DNA from 4 places in the Pantoea sp. GW821-FHT03E06 genome. Region 1 is predicted to be linked to each of the others. Evidence: predicted binding sites of a transcription regulator. Region 1 holds the regulator's gene; each other region holds the start of a gene.

What was found. The regulator PurR, encoded in region 1, represses purine synthesis genes. The targets are predictions, from matches to a motif close to CANGCAAACGTTTGCNTG.
Region 2: tusA (sulfurtransferase TusA) is a predicted target of PurR. The motif match lies at 1,544-1,561, and genes of this name have one in related genera.
Region 3: pyrC (dihydroorotase) is a predicted target of PurR. The motif match lies at 1,974-1,991, and genes of this name have one in related genera.
Region 4: purT (formate-dependent phosphoribosylglycinamide formyltransferase) is a predicted target of PurR. The motif match lies at 2,458-2,475, and genes of this name have one in related genera.

Annotation. Positions count from the first base shown of each region.
Region 1 is NZ_JBWKUG010000001.1:1,791,899-1,796,213, forward strand. It holds gene punC (purine nucleoside transporter PunC) at 1-717, opposite strand, end outside; gene punR (DNA-binding transcriptional activator PunR) at 828-1,739, shown strand; gene purR (HTH-type transcriptional repressor PurR) at 1,736-2,761, opposite strand; gene cydH (cytochrome bd-I oxidase subunit CydH) at 3,036-3,125, shown strand; gene AC07WB_RS08365 (C40 family peptidase) at 3,186-3,977, opposite strand.
Region 2 is NZ_JBWKUG010000001.1:316,417-320,731, forward strand. It holds gene AC07WB_RS01415 (DcrB family lipoprotein) at 1-533, opposite strand, end outside; gene AC07WB_RS01420 (7-cyano-7-deazaguanine/7-aminomethyl-7-deazaguanine transporter) at 650-1,315, opposite strand; gene tusA (sulfurtransferase TusA) at 1,622-1,867, shown strand; gene AC07WB_RS01430 (zinc/cadmium/mercury/lead-transporting ATPase) at 1,864-4,140, opposite strand; gene AC07WB_RS01435 (lysoplasmalogenase) at 4,234-4,315, opposite strand, start outside.
Region 3 is NZ_JBWKUG010000001.1:1,579,943-1,584,257, reverse strand. It holds gene mdtH (multidrug efflux MFS transporter MdtH) at 20-1,222, shown strand; gene AC07WB_RS07305 (lipoprotein) at 1,359-1,922, shown strand; gene pyrC (dihydroorotase) at 2,057-3,103, shown strand; gene dinI (DNA damage-inducible protein I) at 3,172-3,417, shown strand; gene AC07WB_RS07290 (hypothetical protein) at 3,561-3,830, shown strand; gene bssS (biofilm formation regulator BssS) at 4,111-4,315, shown strand, end outside.
Region 4 is NZ_JBWKUG010000001.1:2,277,685-2,281,999, reverse strand. It holds gene zwf (glucose-6-phosphate dehydrogenase) at 1-223, shown strand, start outside; gene AC07WB_RS10640 (bifunctional 4-hydroxy-2-oxoglutarate aldolase/2-dehydro-3-deoxy-phosphogluconate aldolase) at 411-1,052, shown strand; gene purT (formate-dependent phosphoribosylglycinamide formyltransferase) at 1,242-2,420, opposite strand; gene AC07WB_RS10630 (tellurite resistance TerB family protein) at 2,582-3,223, shown strand; gene AC07WB_RS10625 (prolyl oligopeptidase family serine peptidase) at 3,349-4,315, shown strand, end outside.

The sequences.
Region 1 (4,315 bases):
ATCGGCAGGCGTTAAGCCGGCGGCGGCGAGAATAAAGGGCGAACCGGTCAGCCAGGCAAAGAAACTTGCGGAGCAGGCTGAATAAATCAAGACGTTACCACTATACACTCGCGTACTAAGTAAAGTTAGCCAGCCGGGCTGGGTGCTCTTAGCGACGTTTTCGCGTTTCGGCGAGGTTAACCGCAGCGTGCCAACCAGCAATACCACTGCGACAAGCGTGAGGGTGATAAAGATGCTGCGCCAGTGGAAGTGACTGATTAGCCAGGCTCCCAGCAGCGGAGCGAGCGCCGGTGACAAGGCGACCAGCGGCATAATCGTGGCAAAAACTTTATGAGCCTGTGCTTTTGGATAGCGATCAACGACCAATGCCTGCCAGCTCACCGCTGCAGCACATACCCCAATCGCCTGCACAAAACGTAACGCCAGCATCAGGCGTACATCGGTCACCCAAAGCATACCAAGACAGCCAAGTGCAAAGATGGCTAAGCCCGCCAGCAGAATAGGTTTACGACCGTAGCGATCTGATAGCGGTCCCCAAAAGACCTGCGCACAAGCAAAGCCGGCAAGGAACAGACTCAGGCTGGCACTGATGGTGCCCGGTGCAGTGGCAAAATCACGTTGCATATCGCCAAAGGCGGGTAAATACATATCCGTGGCAAGAAAGCCGAGCATGCTGAGCACGGCAAGGTAGGGCATAAATGCTTTAGACGACAACATGTTATTTCTCTTATGGGCAGGTTGAACGCGGGGGAGTGTAAAAGGATGCAACACGCTTTGTGAAACGCTAATATTTGCACAGTGCTGTTAAATTTTTTGAAGGTGAATTCATGTGGTCAGAATACGCGCTTGAAGTGGTAGATGCCGTAGCGCGAACCGGCAGCTTCAGCGCCGCGGCGCAGGAGTTGCACCGTGTGCCTTCTGCCATCAGCTATACCGTACGCCAACTGGAAACCTGGCTGGCGGTACCGCTCTTTGAGCGCCAGCATCGGGAAGTGGTAATGACACCGGCAGGTGAGCATTTTGTGCGTGAAGGACGATCTGTTATCAAAAAAATGCTCGCCACCCGCAGGCAGTGTCAGCAGCTGGCCAATGGCTGGCGCGGTGAGTTGAGCATCGCCATTGACTGTATTGTAAAACCGCAGCGTACGCGGCAATTAGTGAAGGACTTCTATCGCCATTTCCCGGACATGGAGTTGATCATCAGTTATGAAGTGTTTAATGGCGTCTGGGACGCGTTAGCCGATGGACGCGTTGATGTCGCGATTGGCGCCACCCAGGCAATTCCGGTTGGGGGACGTTTTGCTTTTCAGGATATGGGGGCGCTTAACTGGCGCTGTGTCGTGAGTCCTCATCATCCTTTAGTCAGTAGCGTTGAACTGGATGATGAAACTCTGCGGGCATGGCCTTCGCTGGTGCTGGAAGATACCTCGCGAGCGTTGCCGCGCCGCATGACATGGACGCTCGATAATCAGCGGCGCCTGGTGGTGCCAGAATGGGAAACCGGGCTCGACTGCTTGCAGGCAGGATTGTGCGTTGGGATGGTGCCGGGCCATTTAGCCCGACCGCTGCTGGATAACCATGCGTTGGTGGAGCTGCAATTGCCGCAGGCCTTTCCAGACAGCCCCTGCTGCGTTAGCTGGTCAGAACAGCGCGCGTCGCCGGCGCTGGATTGGCTATTAGCCTATCTCGGGGATGCCGAAACGCTGAACCACGAATGGCTCAGTGAAGTGACACACTAGCGACGATAGTCGCGGAATGGCCCGTCTGCCACGGAGCGGCGCTCAATCAGCGTGGGTTGAACCTCAATGGTTTGTGGCTCTTCGCGCTTGCTGGTGATGCGATCGAGCAGCATCTCCAAAGCTTTTTCACCTAATTCGGCTTTAGGCTGATGCACGGTGGTCAGGGCGGGCGTGAAATAACGCGCGTTGCGCACGTTATCATAGCCAATCACTGAGATATCCTGCGGCACGCGCAAACCCATTTCATCTGCTGCGCAAATTGCGCCCATCGCCATAATGTCACCACCGCAGAACACGGCGGTGGGGCGCTGTTTCTGATTAAGGATTTGCTGCATCGCCTGATAACCCGATTCCGGTTCAAAGTCGCCCTGAACGATCCATTCCGGGCGCACAGTGATGCCCGCTTCATTCATCGCCTGAAGGAAACCGGCATGACGTCCGCCGCCGGTATTGCGCTCCAATTGGCCAGGAATTGCGCCAATGTCGCGGTGACCACGTTCAATCAGATATCGACCAGCGAGATAGCCACCCTGGAATGCATTATCCTGCACGGTATCGGTAAAATCGCCGCGCGAAGCACCCCAATCCATAACAACCATCGGAATATTGCGATTTTCTTCAAGCATTTGCAGCAAATCATCGGGATATTCTGAACACATCACGAGCAATCCATCGACACGCTTCTGCGCCATCATGGAGAGATAAGCGCGCTGCTTTTGTAAGTCGTTATGCGCGTTACCCAGAATCAACGTATAGCCGCGATCGAAGCAGTGATTTTCTACCGCTTCAATAATTTCGGCAAAATAAGGCGCTTCACTGGAGGTCGCCAGCAGGCCCAACGTTTTGGTGTGATTGACTTTCAGGCTACGCGCCACGGCGCTTGGCGAGTAGTGCAATGCTTTGATCGCTTCCCATACGGCGTTACGCGTCTCTTCTGCTACGAAACGCGTTTTGTTGATGACATGCGAAACCGTGGTGGTCGAAACACCCGCGCGTTTTGCCACATCTTTAATTGTTGCCATGAAAATGGTACTCCTGGGCTTATCGCAACTTACTGATAAGTATATTGTTAAACGTTTGCGTCTGCTAATGCTTTTATCGCCCAAAATAAGGGGCAAAACGGTGTGGTTTAGCAGACAAAATCACTTTATCGCGCTGTAAACACACCCTGCACAAAATGTGTTGCGCAACGAAAGGCGGCGATTCTAGCAAGCCCGGGCGGATAACACGAGATTTTTGCCCATCGCTGTGCGAAAATCGGTTTAACCCTAAGAAATGTGTGACTAAGGAGGAGTAATGAGTACGGATTTGAAGCTGGCGCTAATGACAACCGTTGGTGCTCTGTTAATGATTATTGCCTTTAGCTTTACTGCAATCATGCATTAATAAAAAAAGCCGGAGCAGCTCAATGCAGCGTCCGGCTTTTTTCTGCGCGTTGCGCAACAACTAACGAATGGTTTTCGGCGTCATCATACGACGCGCCCCAACATAGTGTTTCTGCCAGTAATCCTCACCCAACGCGCTAATCTGAATATCTTTGCCGGTACGCGGCGACTGAATGAATTTGCCATTACCAAGATACACGCCAACATGATCGGCAGTGCCACGATTATTGATGCGGAAGAACACCAAATCACCTTTTTCCAGCATTTCACGCTTAATTGGTGCAGCATCGCGCAGGTGATACATCTCATTGGCGGTGCGCGGGAACTTGAACTTCACCAAATCTTTATAGGCGTACCACACCAGGCCGCTGCAGTCGAAGCCGGTATGCGGGGAGGTGCCGCCCCATTGATAAGGTTTGCCGAGCTGGCCCATTAATTTTGTCATCGCAGTTTCACGCGCCTTTTGATAACGCTGGCGATGCGCCTTGCTCATTTTGATGCCGGTGAGCGGCAATGCTTCATCATCAACGTCGACGTCTGCGGCTTTTTTTATCTGTCGTTGATGACCATATTTCTTCGTCGTGGGTTTTAGCAGGGATTTTTTGCGGCTGGTTTTAGTTAGTGCGATTTCTGGCTTTGCCAGTTTTTTAATTTTGAGTTTTTGGACGGCAGGCAGCCGCGATTTTTTCGTAGTGGTTTTCACCGGACGTCGTTTGCGGCGCTCGTCTTCACGTGCGCTCTTTTTCTCTGCTTTTTGCGAGCTGGCATTAACCGGCGCATGCGGAGACGCAGAGGCCACGTTAAAGAACAGTTGGGCAAAAGCCAGTATGAAAAGCGTAATCAGTAAACGCATAATCCGGTTATAGGTTCAGCAGGCTGGAAACAAACAGACTGCGGCAGAGTGAGAGTAATCTGATCAAACGATCAGCGCCGAGGCAATTCTAATCCACTTTTTTTCCAAAAGGTAAGGCCTTTTTCTATTAAACTGTTACCAGATTGATTCTGTCGCAAAAATGAACTAATTCAGCTGGTTAACGCAGCGAAACTATTGCTAATTATTAATTTAGTCATGCCTATTAATGATATGAAAATGTTATTTGTGGCGGCCCAACTTAACAAACATGGCGATTCCCCGACGCTAACGTAAAATCCCGTTTTCAGTACGGGAGCGAAATCGCTACAATAAACAAA
Region 2 (4,315 bases), 1.5 Mb from region 1:
ATCCCGTCAGCATCACTTTGTGCCTGCTGCTGGTTATCCGCTGGCAAGGTAATTTGCAGCGTCAGCAGTTTGCCGTCCACTTTTGCCAGAATCACCGAAGACCATGACGTCTGGTTATTGGCAGAAATCACCGTATCCAGCTGCTGAGCCGGCTGATCCTTCAGCGTCACCGCTTTATTCGATACCACTTGCAGCTGTGGATCGCGGCTGCGCTGCTGCTGTTCCAGGCGCTGCGCCAACGCATCTAGCGCTTCGTTAGTGGGATCGCCCGCAATCACGATAATCGCGCGCTGGCCAGTTTCGTCGGCATAGACGTGCATGTTGGTGGATTCAGAACCGAGTTTGCCGCTCTTATCAGACATGCCCGCTGGCAGTGAGAAGCTCAGCTTGCCGTCCATCAGATTGACCGTCTGAGCAGACTGGCTGGCGCTGGCACCGTTGCTGTTTGCTGCTGCATCATCTTTCTTCTGGTCACATGCCGCCAAGCCTATCACCAGCAGGCCAATACCCACATATTTCACTACGTTACGCATTCTTTTCCCTTTTACATGATTCCAGTCAGGCGTTATCAAAACGGAATCGGCGGGCAAAAGCAACCACCGGAGTGTCAGGAAATTTTAGCGTGCCATGGCGTTACGTCTATGTGGAATCAGCCGAAATTCACCTGTCGCTGTGCGGAACGCTCGGCTAATCGCTTCAGCATGGCATTCAGCAGCACGCCGTAAGCCGGCAGGAAGAAGATCATGCAGATCAGCACTTTGAAGCTGTAATCCACCAGGGCGATCTCGACCCAATGCGTAGCCATAAACGGGTCTGGACTCTTGTAAAAGGCGATGAAAAAGAAGGCCAGCGTATCGCTGATATTGCCAAGGAACATCGCGGCCGCAGGGGCAATCCACCACTGGGGTAATTGGCGCAAACGGTTAAAAACGTGAACGTCGAGGATCTGGCCCAGCGCATAAGCCATAAAGCTGGCGCAGGCGATACGCGCGACAAACAGATTAACTTCTTCCAGCGATGCCCAACCCTGCCATTCGCCTTGATAAAAGACGCACGAGACGATGTAGGAGATCACCAGCGCTGGAATCATCACCGCCAGAATGATGCGACGAGCCAGCGGCGCGCCAAAGATGCGCACGGTGAGATCGGTTGCGAGGAAAATAAACGGAAAGCTAAACGCGCCCCAGGTGGTGTGGAAGCCGAAGATGGAAACCGGCAGCTGCACCAGGTAGTTACTGGAGGTGATTACCAGCAGATGGAAAAGCGATAGCCAAAACAGCGCATGCATGCGCTGACGTGCAGAAAAAGCAATCATGTAGGACCTTTTTAATAGTGGGGTGAGGGAACCCATTGCCCGTCATACTTCAAGCCGTAGCTGCGTTGGCTGCGTGCGTCCACCCCAGTCACTTACTTCAGTAAGCTCCTGGGGCTGCTCGCACTTGCCGCCTTGCTACAGCTCGAATTATTTAGGGCAAAATATGGTAGCAATTTAAAAATCGGCGGCATCTTAACGCGTTGCGTAATTTATGCAATGGTTAATTTTAACGCAATCGTTATCGCCTTGCGTTGGCTAATTCACACGCTAAAATGTGCGCCCATCATCCACCATAGACAGAGAATCATGAGCGATCCCTTTTCTGCGCCTGATCATCAGCTTGATGCCCTTGGCCTGCGCTGTCCAGAGCCGGTAATGATGGTGCGTAAAACCGTGCGCAGCATGCAGGCCGGTGAAACCTTGCTGATCATCGCCGATGATCCCGCCACCACGCGCGATATTCCCGGTTTCTGCCGTTTTATGGAACATCAGCTGCTGGCACAGCAGACCGAAAGCCTGCCGTACCAGTTTCTCATCAAAAAAGGGACTTAACGCTGACGCAGCAAGCGCAGCGCATTCGCGGTAACCAGCGCGGTGGCACCGGAATCTGCCAGCACCGCCAGCCACAAACCGGTAAAGCCGAGCAACGTGGTGACGAGGAAAATCGCCTTCAGGCCCAGCGCCAGCGCCACGTTTTGCCGAATGATGGCGCGCGTGCGCCGTGCCAGCACGATCGTGCGCGGCAGAATCGCCAGCTGATTTTGCGTTAATGCTACATCGGCGGCTTCCAGCGCGACGTCGGTGCCGCTGCCCATCGCGATACCGATCGTCGCTGCTTTCATCGCAGGCGCATCGTTGATGCCGTCGCCCACCATCGCCAGCGATTGTTGTGCGCCTAATTGCCGCACGGCTTCCACTTTATCGGCGGGTAAGAGACCGGCGCGATAATCAATCTGCAATTCGGCGGCAATGGCAGCGGCTGCTCGCGGGTTATCACCGGTCAACATCACGCTATTTACACCCAGTTTTTGCAGTTGAGAGAGTGCGCTTATCGCCTCTTCACGCAACTGATCCCGCAACGCCAATGCGCCGAGTACCTGCTGATCCTGCAACAGCAGCACCACGGTTTGACCCTGGGCTTCCAGCTCGGCAATCAGCTGCTGCTGAGTTGCGTTAAGCTGTCTGGCTTCACGTGGCGTGAGTAACTGATAGGTCACGCCATCAATGTCGGCACGAATACCGCTGCCCGCCAGGGTTTGCTGCTGAGAAGCGGAAGGGATCGCAAGCTGACGTCGCTCGGCTGCAGTGACAATGGCTCGCGCCAGTGGATGCGTGGAGCCCTGTTCAACGGCAGCGGCAATGCTGAGCAGGCTGTTTTCCGCTGTTCCACCGAACGACTGAATATGGGTGATCTGTGGCTTGCCCGCGGTCAGCGTGCCGGTTTTGTCGAACGCCATCATGCTAACGCGACTGAGCCGCTCCAGTGCCGCGCCGCCTTTTATCAGCGCGCCCTGACGGGCGGCAGCGGCCAATCCAGAGGTAATGGCCGCGGGTGTGGAGATCACCAGCGCACACGGGCAACCAATCAGCAGCAGCGTTAGCCCTTTATAAATCCACGGCAGCCATGCTCCAACGCCGAGCAGCGGTGGCAGCACCATCACCAGCAGCGCCAACAGCATAATCGCCGGCGTATAAATGCGGCTGAAGCGATCGATAAAGCGTTCAACCGGCGCACGATGGCTTTCGGCTTCTTCAATCAGCTGCAGGATGCGGTCGATAGCACTTTGCCCCGGCTGGGAAACCACTTTCAAGGTAACCAGACGATCGAGGCTGGTGGCACCGGCCATGATCTGTTCACCCGGCTCACGCGCCACCGGCAGCGATTCGCCGGTCAGCGCGCTTTCATCAAAACTGGCACTGGCATGCAATAACTCGCCGTCCGCCGGTAAACGGCCACCGGCCGCGACTTCAATCACATCACCAGGCTGCAGCACGTCTAAGCGGACATTTTCCCGTTGTGTGCCGACAATGCGCGTGGCGGTGTCAGGACGTAATGCCATCAGCGCGGTCACGCCGCGACGCGCGCGCGCGGCGGCGTAGGCTTCCAGGCGTTCGCCCAGCTGGAACAGCAGCAGCACCATGGCGGCTTCAGCGTGGGCACCAATCACCAACGCACCGGCGGCAGCGATGGTCATCAGCATCTCAATACTAAATGGCGATCCGCTGCGCAGCAGTTGCCAGGCGTTGCGCGCGATGGGGGCCAAACCAATCAGCGTGGTAGCAATAAACAGGCGATCGCCCCAAAGCGGTGAAACCTGGCTCAGCAGCCAGCTGGCGAGCATCAGTACGCCAAGCAGCAGTAAACCGGCATTTTCCTGCCAGCGGCTTTCCGGTGGTGGGGGCGATTGAGGATCGCTGGAGGTCAGCGTGAAGCCAGCATGTTTTACGGCTTGTTCGATAGCGCTGCGGATATCGTTTTCGGCATCCACCACCAGTTTTTCGCTGGCGAAAATCACTCGTGCTTGCTGCACCTGCGGCACGCGTTGCACGGCAGATTCGATTTTTCGTGCGCAGCTGGGACAATCCATGCCGGCAATCTGCCAGCGAAATTGGTGTGAAGTGAGTGCGGGCCTGTCACTTTCGGCGTCGCTTTCGCCGCCGGGCGAGCCGCTATCGCTGTCGCAGCAGCCACAATCACCTTCTGGCGTAACTGGCTGCGCGGCTGAGATTTTCAGGGCTGAGGGCTTTACGCTGCGAATCGAGCACAGCGGCTGCGGTTGGCGATGAGACTTTCCACAGCGGCAAGGATGGGCATGTTGATGCATATAACCTCCGGAATTAGGGGGCGGGATAGCACCCGCGCCCTAATGCTACACTCTGGAGTCAACTCCAGAGTCAAGCTGAAGGTGAGATTTTCTTCAATAAAGCCACAGGGAGCGCACAATCATAAAATGACCGGCGAAGTAACAGGCGGCGACGATGGCGCTATCGGCGCTGAAG
Region 3 (4,315 bases), 210 kb from region 1:
TATTTGCTTAGGAATTAGCATGTCTCGGGTTGCGCGGGCACGACGCCTCGGTAAAACATTTCTTTTAGTGGATAACATGTTGGTCGTGATGGGTTTTTTTGTGGTATTTCCCCTCATCTCCATACATTTTGTCGAACAGCTTGGCTGGGCAGCGCTGATGGTGGGTATTGCGCTCGGCTTACGTCAGTTTGTTCAGCAGGGGTTCGGCATATTCGGCGGAGCCATTGCTGATCGGTTTGGCGCGCGTCCGCTGATCGTCACGGGCATGTTGATGCGTGCGGCGGGCTTTGCCTGCATGGCGCTGGCTCATGAGCCCTGGCTGTTGTGGCTGGCCTGTTTACTTTCCGGTCTGGGGGGAACGCTCTTCGACCCACCGCGCAGTGCGCTGGTAATGAAGCTGGTGCGTGCGCGTGAACGCGGTCGTTTCTTCTCATTGCTGATGATGCAGGACAGCGCCGGCGCGGTACTTGGCGCGTTAATCGGGAGCTGGTTGCTGGCGTGGGATTTCCGTTTAGTCTGCTGGGTTGGCGCGGGCGTGTTTGTCTGTGCCGCCCTGTTTAACGCGATTTGGCTGCCGGCCTGGCGTATTTCGACCGAACGCATCGCAATGCGGGCGGGCATGCAGCGCGTCTGGCAGGACAAACGTTTCCGCCTGTATGTTCTTACGCTGACAGGCTATTACATCCTTGCCGTGCAGGTGATGCTGATGCTGCCGGTGATGGTGAATCAGGTCGCGGGTGCGCCGGCGGCGGTGAAGTGGATGTATGCCATTGAGGCGCTGTTGTCATTGAGCTTACTCTATCCGCTGGCGCGCTGGAGCGAGAAGCGCTTCCGCCTGGAAACCCGATTAATGGCGGGTTTATGCCTGATGACCTTCAGCCTGCTACCGGTGGGCTTGACCGATTCATTGCCGTCATTGTTTATGCTGATTGCCCTCTTTTATCTCGGCTCGATCATTGCCGAACCGGCACGCGAAACGCTCAGCGCTTCGCTGGCCAGCGCGCGCGCGCGCGGCAGCTATATGGGCTTTAGCCGCCTTGGCCTCGCCATTGGTGGTCTGATTGGCTACTCCGGCGGCGGCTGGATGTTCGACATGGGACAACAATGGGGATTGCCAGAGCTGCCGTGGATGTTGCTCAGCAGTATCGGCATGATCACCCTGTTTGCACTTTGGTGGCAATTTCATCCCCGCCAGGTGGCACCGGCAATTTTCAGCAGTTAGTTTGCCCCCGTAACCGATCTCCTCTATCGCTGCAAGAGAAGCGCTACGGCGCTTCTCATCTCTCTCCTGGTGACACGGCTCGCTGAATCAGGCAGGCTAACGCCTGTTTTGCCGTATCGATCAGGATGAGGACAATATGAAAAAGGCGTTTTCCGGGCTGCTGGCCCTCTTTTTGGCCGTGCTTCTCAGCGGCTGTAATCAATTGACGCAATACACCATCAGCGAACAGGAAGTGAATCAGGCGCTGCAAAAGCGTAATAACTTCGAAAAAGACATTGGCGTTTCCGGATTGGTAAACGCACACATCGTGCTGAGCGATCTGATCAGTCAGATTGGCCGTGAAGAGCCCGGTAAAATTACGCTCTCCGGCAAAGCCAATATCAATGTCAGCTCGCTGTTTGGTCCGCAACAGGCAGAAATGCAGCTGAAGATGAAGGCGCAGCCGGTGTATAACGCACAAGAAGGCGCAATTTATCTGCATGACATGGAGATTGTTGATGCGCAGGTGCAGCCAGAGAAAATGGCGTCGATTATGAAAACGCTCACGCCCTACCTCAATGAGTCTCTAAAGCGCTACTTTAACGAGAAGCCGGCCTATGTGCTGAGCGAAGACCGCAGCAAAACGGAAGCGCTGGCGAAAAAACTGGCGAAAGGTATTGAAGTCAAACCCGGCGAATTGGTGATTCCGTTTACCCATTGAGTCGCACAACCGCACCTTAGGGTGCGGTTTTTGTTTGTCACAATAAAATCCCGTGCAAACGGTTGCCTACATCCTTATGATTACTCCCCGGCCTAAACGCGCCTCTTCGTTTTCTTCTCTGCCGGAGTCTTTGAATGACAGCCCAACCTCAGCAAATTACCCTTCGCCGTCCTGACGATTGGCACATCCATCTGCGCGATGGCGCGATGCTTAACGCCGTGCTGCCTTATACCAGCGCGGTGAATGGTCGAGCTATCGTTATGCCAAATCTGGTTCCACCGGTCATTAGCGTGGCGGCGGCCGTAGCCTATCGCGAACGTATTCTGGCGGCGCTACCTGCTGAGCACGCATTTACTCCGCTAATGACCTGCTATCTTACAGATTCGCTCGATCCTGATGAGATTGAACGCGGTTTCCACGACGGCACCTTTACCGCCGCCAAACTCTATCCTGCGCACGCCACCACCAACTCGAGTCATGGTGTGACGAACATCGCCTCCATTGCCAAGGTGCTCGATCGCATGCAGAAAATTGGCATGCCGATGTTGGTACACGGGGAGGTGACCGATGCGCATATCGATATTTTTGACCGCGAAGCCCGCTTTATCGAAACCGTGCTTGAGCCGCTGCGTCAACAGTTTCCTGCCCTGAAAGTCGTGATGGAACATATCACCACGCAAGAAGCGGCAGAGTATCTGGCCGCAGGCAACGATTTGCTGGGCGCCACCATTACTCCACAGCATCTGATGTTTAACCGTAATCACATGCTGGTAGGCGGCGTCCGCCCGCATCTTTATTGCCTGCCGATTCTCAAGCGCAATATTCATCAGGAGGCGCTACGCAAGCTGGTTGCGAGCGGCAATCGCCGCGTATTCCTCGGTACCGATACCGCGCCCCATCTGCGTCACCTGAAAGAGGCGAGCTGTGGTTGTGCCGGCGTATTTAATGCGCCAACCTCACTGCCTGCGTACGCAACGGTATTTGAGGAGCTGAACGCGCTGGAGCATTTCGAAGCCTTCTGTTCTGAAAACGGTGCGAATTTCTATGGTCTGCCCCTCAACGAAGGGACAATAACGCTGGTACGCGAATCGTGGCAAGTTGAGGAAAGTATCGCGCTGGCGAATGACACGCTGGTGCCCTTCCTTGCGGGCGAGACACTACACTGGCGCATCAAACAATAAGTAACCGGTACTTGCCTTTGGAATAAATGTACTGTACAAATAAACAGTATATTATTCCGGAGGCTTCTATGCGTGTTGAAATTACCGTAGCAAAAACTCAGCCCCTTCCTGCGGGTGCCCTGGATGCACTCAGCATCGAGCTTGTACGCCGCATTACTCAAGACTTTCCTGATGACGATCACCACGTGAAAGTCCGCTACGCGGGCGGCAATCAGCTCACCGTTTTTGGTGGCTGCAAAGCGTCACGCGATCGCATCACCGATATTCTACAAGAAACCTGGGAAAGCGCTGACGACTGGTTTAATAACGATTAACAGCCACTGTGCCGTTTTTGCCGGGTTTCGCTATCCGGCTTTTTTGTTTTTATTTCCCCCTCGCCAGAAAAACTTCCTGCATCTAGACTCATGCTAAGCAATCCCCTATTCTTGCCTCGTCATGCTTACAGGAGGTGTTTTACATGACTACTGAAAAACCAGAAGAGGCAATGACCTTTGGTGAATTGCTGGCATTCATTGCCGAGCAACAGCGCCGTTTAACGGTATTAGAAAATGCCTTTGCCAGCTTAACGTTTTGTCTTGACGATCGCGCTAATCAGCTGCTGGTACATAATCTGACGCTTGAAGCGCAAAACCAGAACCATGACGCACAGTTACAGCAGCATTTTACCCGGCTGGCCGAAGAGATTCAGAAACGCCATGGCCTGATTCCTGCAGCGCCTGCCGAATAGAGTTGCCGTGCTTTTCGGGCTAAAGTTTTAGCGTATAAACGTCGATAACATCTTTGACGCCCCACCCTTAGATTTCCCATAAAATGCCCTCTTCTGCGGGCATTTTATTATTCGTTAAAATTCGCTTTTTAAATGCGTTTAATTTTGCTGTGTTTAAGTTCGCCATATCTTTTAACTATTGAAGACGCTAATTCATGTTATAATTGTTTCGCTAGTGCACGATACAAGCCGCATTGAACCTCAAGAAGCACTTCGTTTAACGAGTAATACGGAGGTTATAATGGACAGAAATAAAGACGTCATTCAGACTCATCCGTTGGTAGGATGGGACATCAGCACCGTAGACAGTTATGACGCCATGATGATTCGCCTGCACTCGCTCTCCTCGCAGGGTCAGAAAGAAGAAGAAGCTGACGTGGGCCCGACCTACTGGCTGACAACCGATGTGGCCAGACAGTTTATCTCCATACTCGAAGCTGGCATTG
Region 4 (4,315 bases), 490 kb from region 1:
CGATGCTTACGAGCGTCTGCTGCTGGAAACCATGCGCGGCATTCAGGCGCTGTTTGTGCGTCGTGACGAAGTAGAGGCCGCCTGGGGCTGGGTGGATTCCATCATTGATGCCTGGAACGCCGATGCCGAAGCGCCGAAGCCGTATCAGGCTGGCACCTGGGGGCCGGTGGCTTCTGTCGCGATGATTACGCGCGATGGCCGTTCCTGGAACGAGTTCGAATAATCACGTGTTGCTAAGCCCGCCGAATGTGCGGGCTTTTTTTTGCCGAAAATTCCTTTATCTGAAAAGTGAACCCGGGTTTCAAAAAAAATTGATATCCGATAGACGTCGCTCCAGCCAATCTTGTATGGTAGGTCCCAATTATTGACAGCGTGGCTGCGCGCCGGGCTGATGCAACTAAGGAAACGTGATGAAGAACTGGAAAACAAGTGCAGAACAGATCCTGAAAACTGGCCCGGTTGTGCCGGTCATCGTGGTGAACAAACTGGAACATGCGGTGCCGATGGCTAAAGCGCTGGTTGCGGGCGGTGTGCGCGTGCTGGAAGTGACGCTGCGTACGCCGGTAGCAATGGATGCACTGCGCGCCATGATTAAAGAAGTGCCGGAAGCGATTGTTGGGGCAGGCACGGTGATTAATACACAGCAGTTGAAAGAAGTCACAGATGCCGGTGCACAATTTGTTATCAGCCCAGGATTAACAGAGTCCCTGCTGAAAGCGGCAGTTGAAGGTCCGGTACCTTTGATTCCGGGGATCAGTACCGTATCTGAACTGATGACCGGTATGGATTATGGTCTGCGCGAGTTCAAATTTTTCCCGGCTGAAGCCAACGGCGGCGTAAAAGCGCTGTCGGCGATTGGTGGACCCTTCCCACAGGTGCGTTTCTGCCCGACGGGCGGCATCTCTCCGGCAAATTATCGTGAATACCTGGCCCTGAAAAGCGTGCTATGCATTGGGGGCTCATGGCTGGTACCCAATGATGCGCTGGAAACCGGCGACTGGGATCGCATTACGCGTCTGGCGCGTGAAGCGGTTGAAGGGGCACGCGCGTAACGGATTTGTAGGGTCCTATACATGGCGTAGTGCCCATCAGTTAGCGTGAAACGGTCACCATGAATGGTGACTCTACGTGGATATAGCCGGGTTTTCGTAGGGTGCGCATTTATGCGCACCTGCACAAAGAGGCCTTTTTTTGCTTAAGAGAGCGGCATTACGCCATTCATGGCGACCTCTTGAACTCACTTACCCTTCAACTTTCACCGCAGCTGCACTGGCTACAGCACGCGCAATCGCCTCATCGGTGGTTTCACCGGTTGCTAACGCAACGCCCAAACGACGCTGACCTGCAATTTCCGGCTTACCAAACAGACGCAGCTGCAAGCCTGCACCCAGCGCGGCTTCGATATTGACGAACTGCACGTTGTGGCTGTTGAGCTCTGGCAAGATCACCGCCGAAGCGGCTGGGCCATATTGACGAATACCGCCAATCGGCAAGCCAAGGAAGGCGCGGACATGCAGTGCGAACTCCGACAGATCTTGTGAAATCAGCGTCACCATGCCGGTGTCATGCGGACGCGGTGATACTTCGCTGAACACCACTTCATCACCACACACAAACAGCTCTACGCCAAACAGACCATAGCCACCGAGCGCTTTCACCACATTAGCAGCAATATCCTGCGCGCGTTGAAGCGCCAGCTCGCTCATCTGCTGCGGCTGCCAGGATTCACGGTAATCGCCATCTTCCTGGCGGTGACCAATCGGGGCGCAGAAATGGATGCCGTCAACCGCGCTAATGGTAAGCAGGGTGATTTCAAAATCAAACTTCACCACACCTTCAACGATTACGCGACCGGCACCGGCACGTCCGCCTTGCTGCGCATAATCCCAGGCTTTGTCCAGCTGACTGGCTTCACGGATGAAGCTCTGGCCTTTACCGGAGGAGCTCATCACCGGTTTTACGATGCACGGGAATCCAATCGCGTGGGCGGCGGCGACAAAGTTCTCTTTACTGTCGGCAAACTGATACGACGAGGTTGGCAGAGACAGCTCTTCCGCTGCCAAACGACGAATACCTTCGCGATTCATGGTCAGGCGTGCGGCGCGGGCCGTCGGCACCACTTTCTGGCCCTGCGCTTCCAGTTCCAGCAATTTTTCGGTAGCGATCGCCTCAATTTCAGGTACCACAAAATGCGGCTTTTCCTGGGCGATTAACGCGGCAAGCGCCTCGCCATCCAGCATATTGATCACGTGGCTACGATGCGCAACGTGCATGGCGGGCGCATCGGCATAACGATCCACTGCGATCACTTCTACACCGAGACGTTGGCACTCCAGCGCCACCTCTTTGCCTAATTCACCTGAACCTAACAGCATGACACGCGTGGCGGCAGGGCGCAGCGCGGTTCCGAGAGTTGTCATAATTTCACCTTAGCAGTCAAAATGCGCGCGCAGTATAAACGAAAACGTTTGCGTACTCACGCTTTCGCCATCATCAGGTTTGCCATACTTTTCCCGCTCTGACGTTATCTGACACAAGCTGCGGCAGCATGGAGAGCGAAAACTTAAACAGGAGTTAAACGATGAGCAATTGGCTGCAGCAAATTCAATCGGTGTTGGCGAAAAAGGGTGGAGACGGAAAATCCGGCGGCTTAAGCGATATGCTAGCACCCGGCGCTTTGGGCGGATTGGCGGGATTGCTGGTCGGCAGCAAATCGACGCGCAAGCTACTGACTAAATATGGTGGCAAAGCGTTACTGGTGGGCGGCGGCGCGGCGGCCGGGGCTCTGCTGTGGAACAAATATAAGCAGCGCGTGCGTGAAACGCATCAGGACGACGCGGGATTTGGCCAGCTACAAACGCCAATGGATCAGCGTGCAGAGCGCTTAGTGACGGCGCTGGTCTTCGCGGCGAAGAGTGATGGGCACATCGACGATCGTGAACGCGCGGCGATTGAGCAGAACATTCATCAAGCGGGGTATGGCGCACAGGCTGAGGCGCTGATTCAGCAGGCGATGAATCGTCCACTCGATCCCAATTGGTTGGCGGCAGATGTGAAAAATGAAGAAGAAGCGCTGGAACTCTATTTCCTTAGCTGTGCGGCAATAGATGTTGACCACTTTATGGAGCGCAGCTATCTCTCCGCGCTGGGCGATGCGTTAAAAATCCCTCAGGATGTCCGCGATGGCATTCAACGCGATATTGAGGCTGAAAAAGCGGCATAATTCTGCGCGAAGGCTGCATGCGCGGCTTTCGCTTCTTCCTGGGTGGCAAAATCTGCAAGCAGCTTGGCATCGTGCGTGATTAGTGCCACGCTTGCTGGATATTGTCCTTCAGGGAGAAGAGTTTTATGAAGCAGCCATACGCGAAAAAAATCCCTCACGTAATGAATCTGCATGGCGACACGCGTACCGATAATTATCATTGGTTGCGCGATGACGAACGCGAAAATCCGGACGTGCTGGCTCACCTGCATGCTGAAAATGATTACGGACGGGCGATGATGGCGTCGCAGAGTCCATTACAAGATCGGGTATTGAAAGAGATCGTTGATCGCATTCCGCCGCAGGATCACTCAGTACCCTATGTGAAAAATGGTTATCGCTATCAAAGCCGTTATGAAGTCGGCAACGAATATCCGGCCTATTTCCGTCAGCCGATTGAGGCGCCCGCTGATGAGCCGTGGCAGCTGCTGCTTGATGGCAACCAGCGTGCCGCCCACAGCGATTTCTACACCATGGGCGCGCTGGCCATCACGCCGGACAATCAAGTGATGGCATTGGCAGAAGATTTCCTTTCACGACGCCAATACGGCATTCGTTTTCGCAATCTTGCCAGCGGTAGCTGGTATCCGGAAGTGCTGAACAACGCGTCATCCAGCGTTGCCTGGGCCAATGATTCCCGCACGCTTTATTACGTGCGCAAACATCCTAAAACGCTGCTGGCCTATCAGGTATGGCGCCACGAGCTAGGACACCCGCAGTCTGACGATCAGCTGGTGTATGAGGAGAAGGACGATACCTTCCATCTCAGCGTGCACAAAACCACCTCGGAACATTTCATCCTGATTGCTCTGTACAGCACCACAACCAGTGAGATTCTGCTGATCGACGCGGAATATCCAGATGCGCAGCCGCAGACGTTCTGTCCGCGTCGACGCGACCACGAATACAGCATCGATCACTACAACCACCAGTTTTATATCCGTTCAAATCGCGACGGCAAAAACTTCGGTCTCTATCGCAGCGCCTGGCTGGCGGAAGCACGCTGGCAATCGTTAATTCCCGCACGGGACCACGTGGTGTTGGAAGATTTCC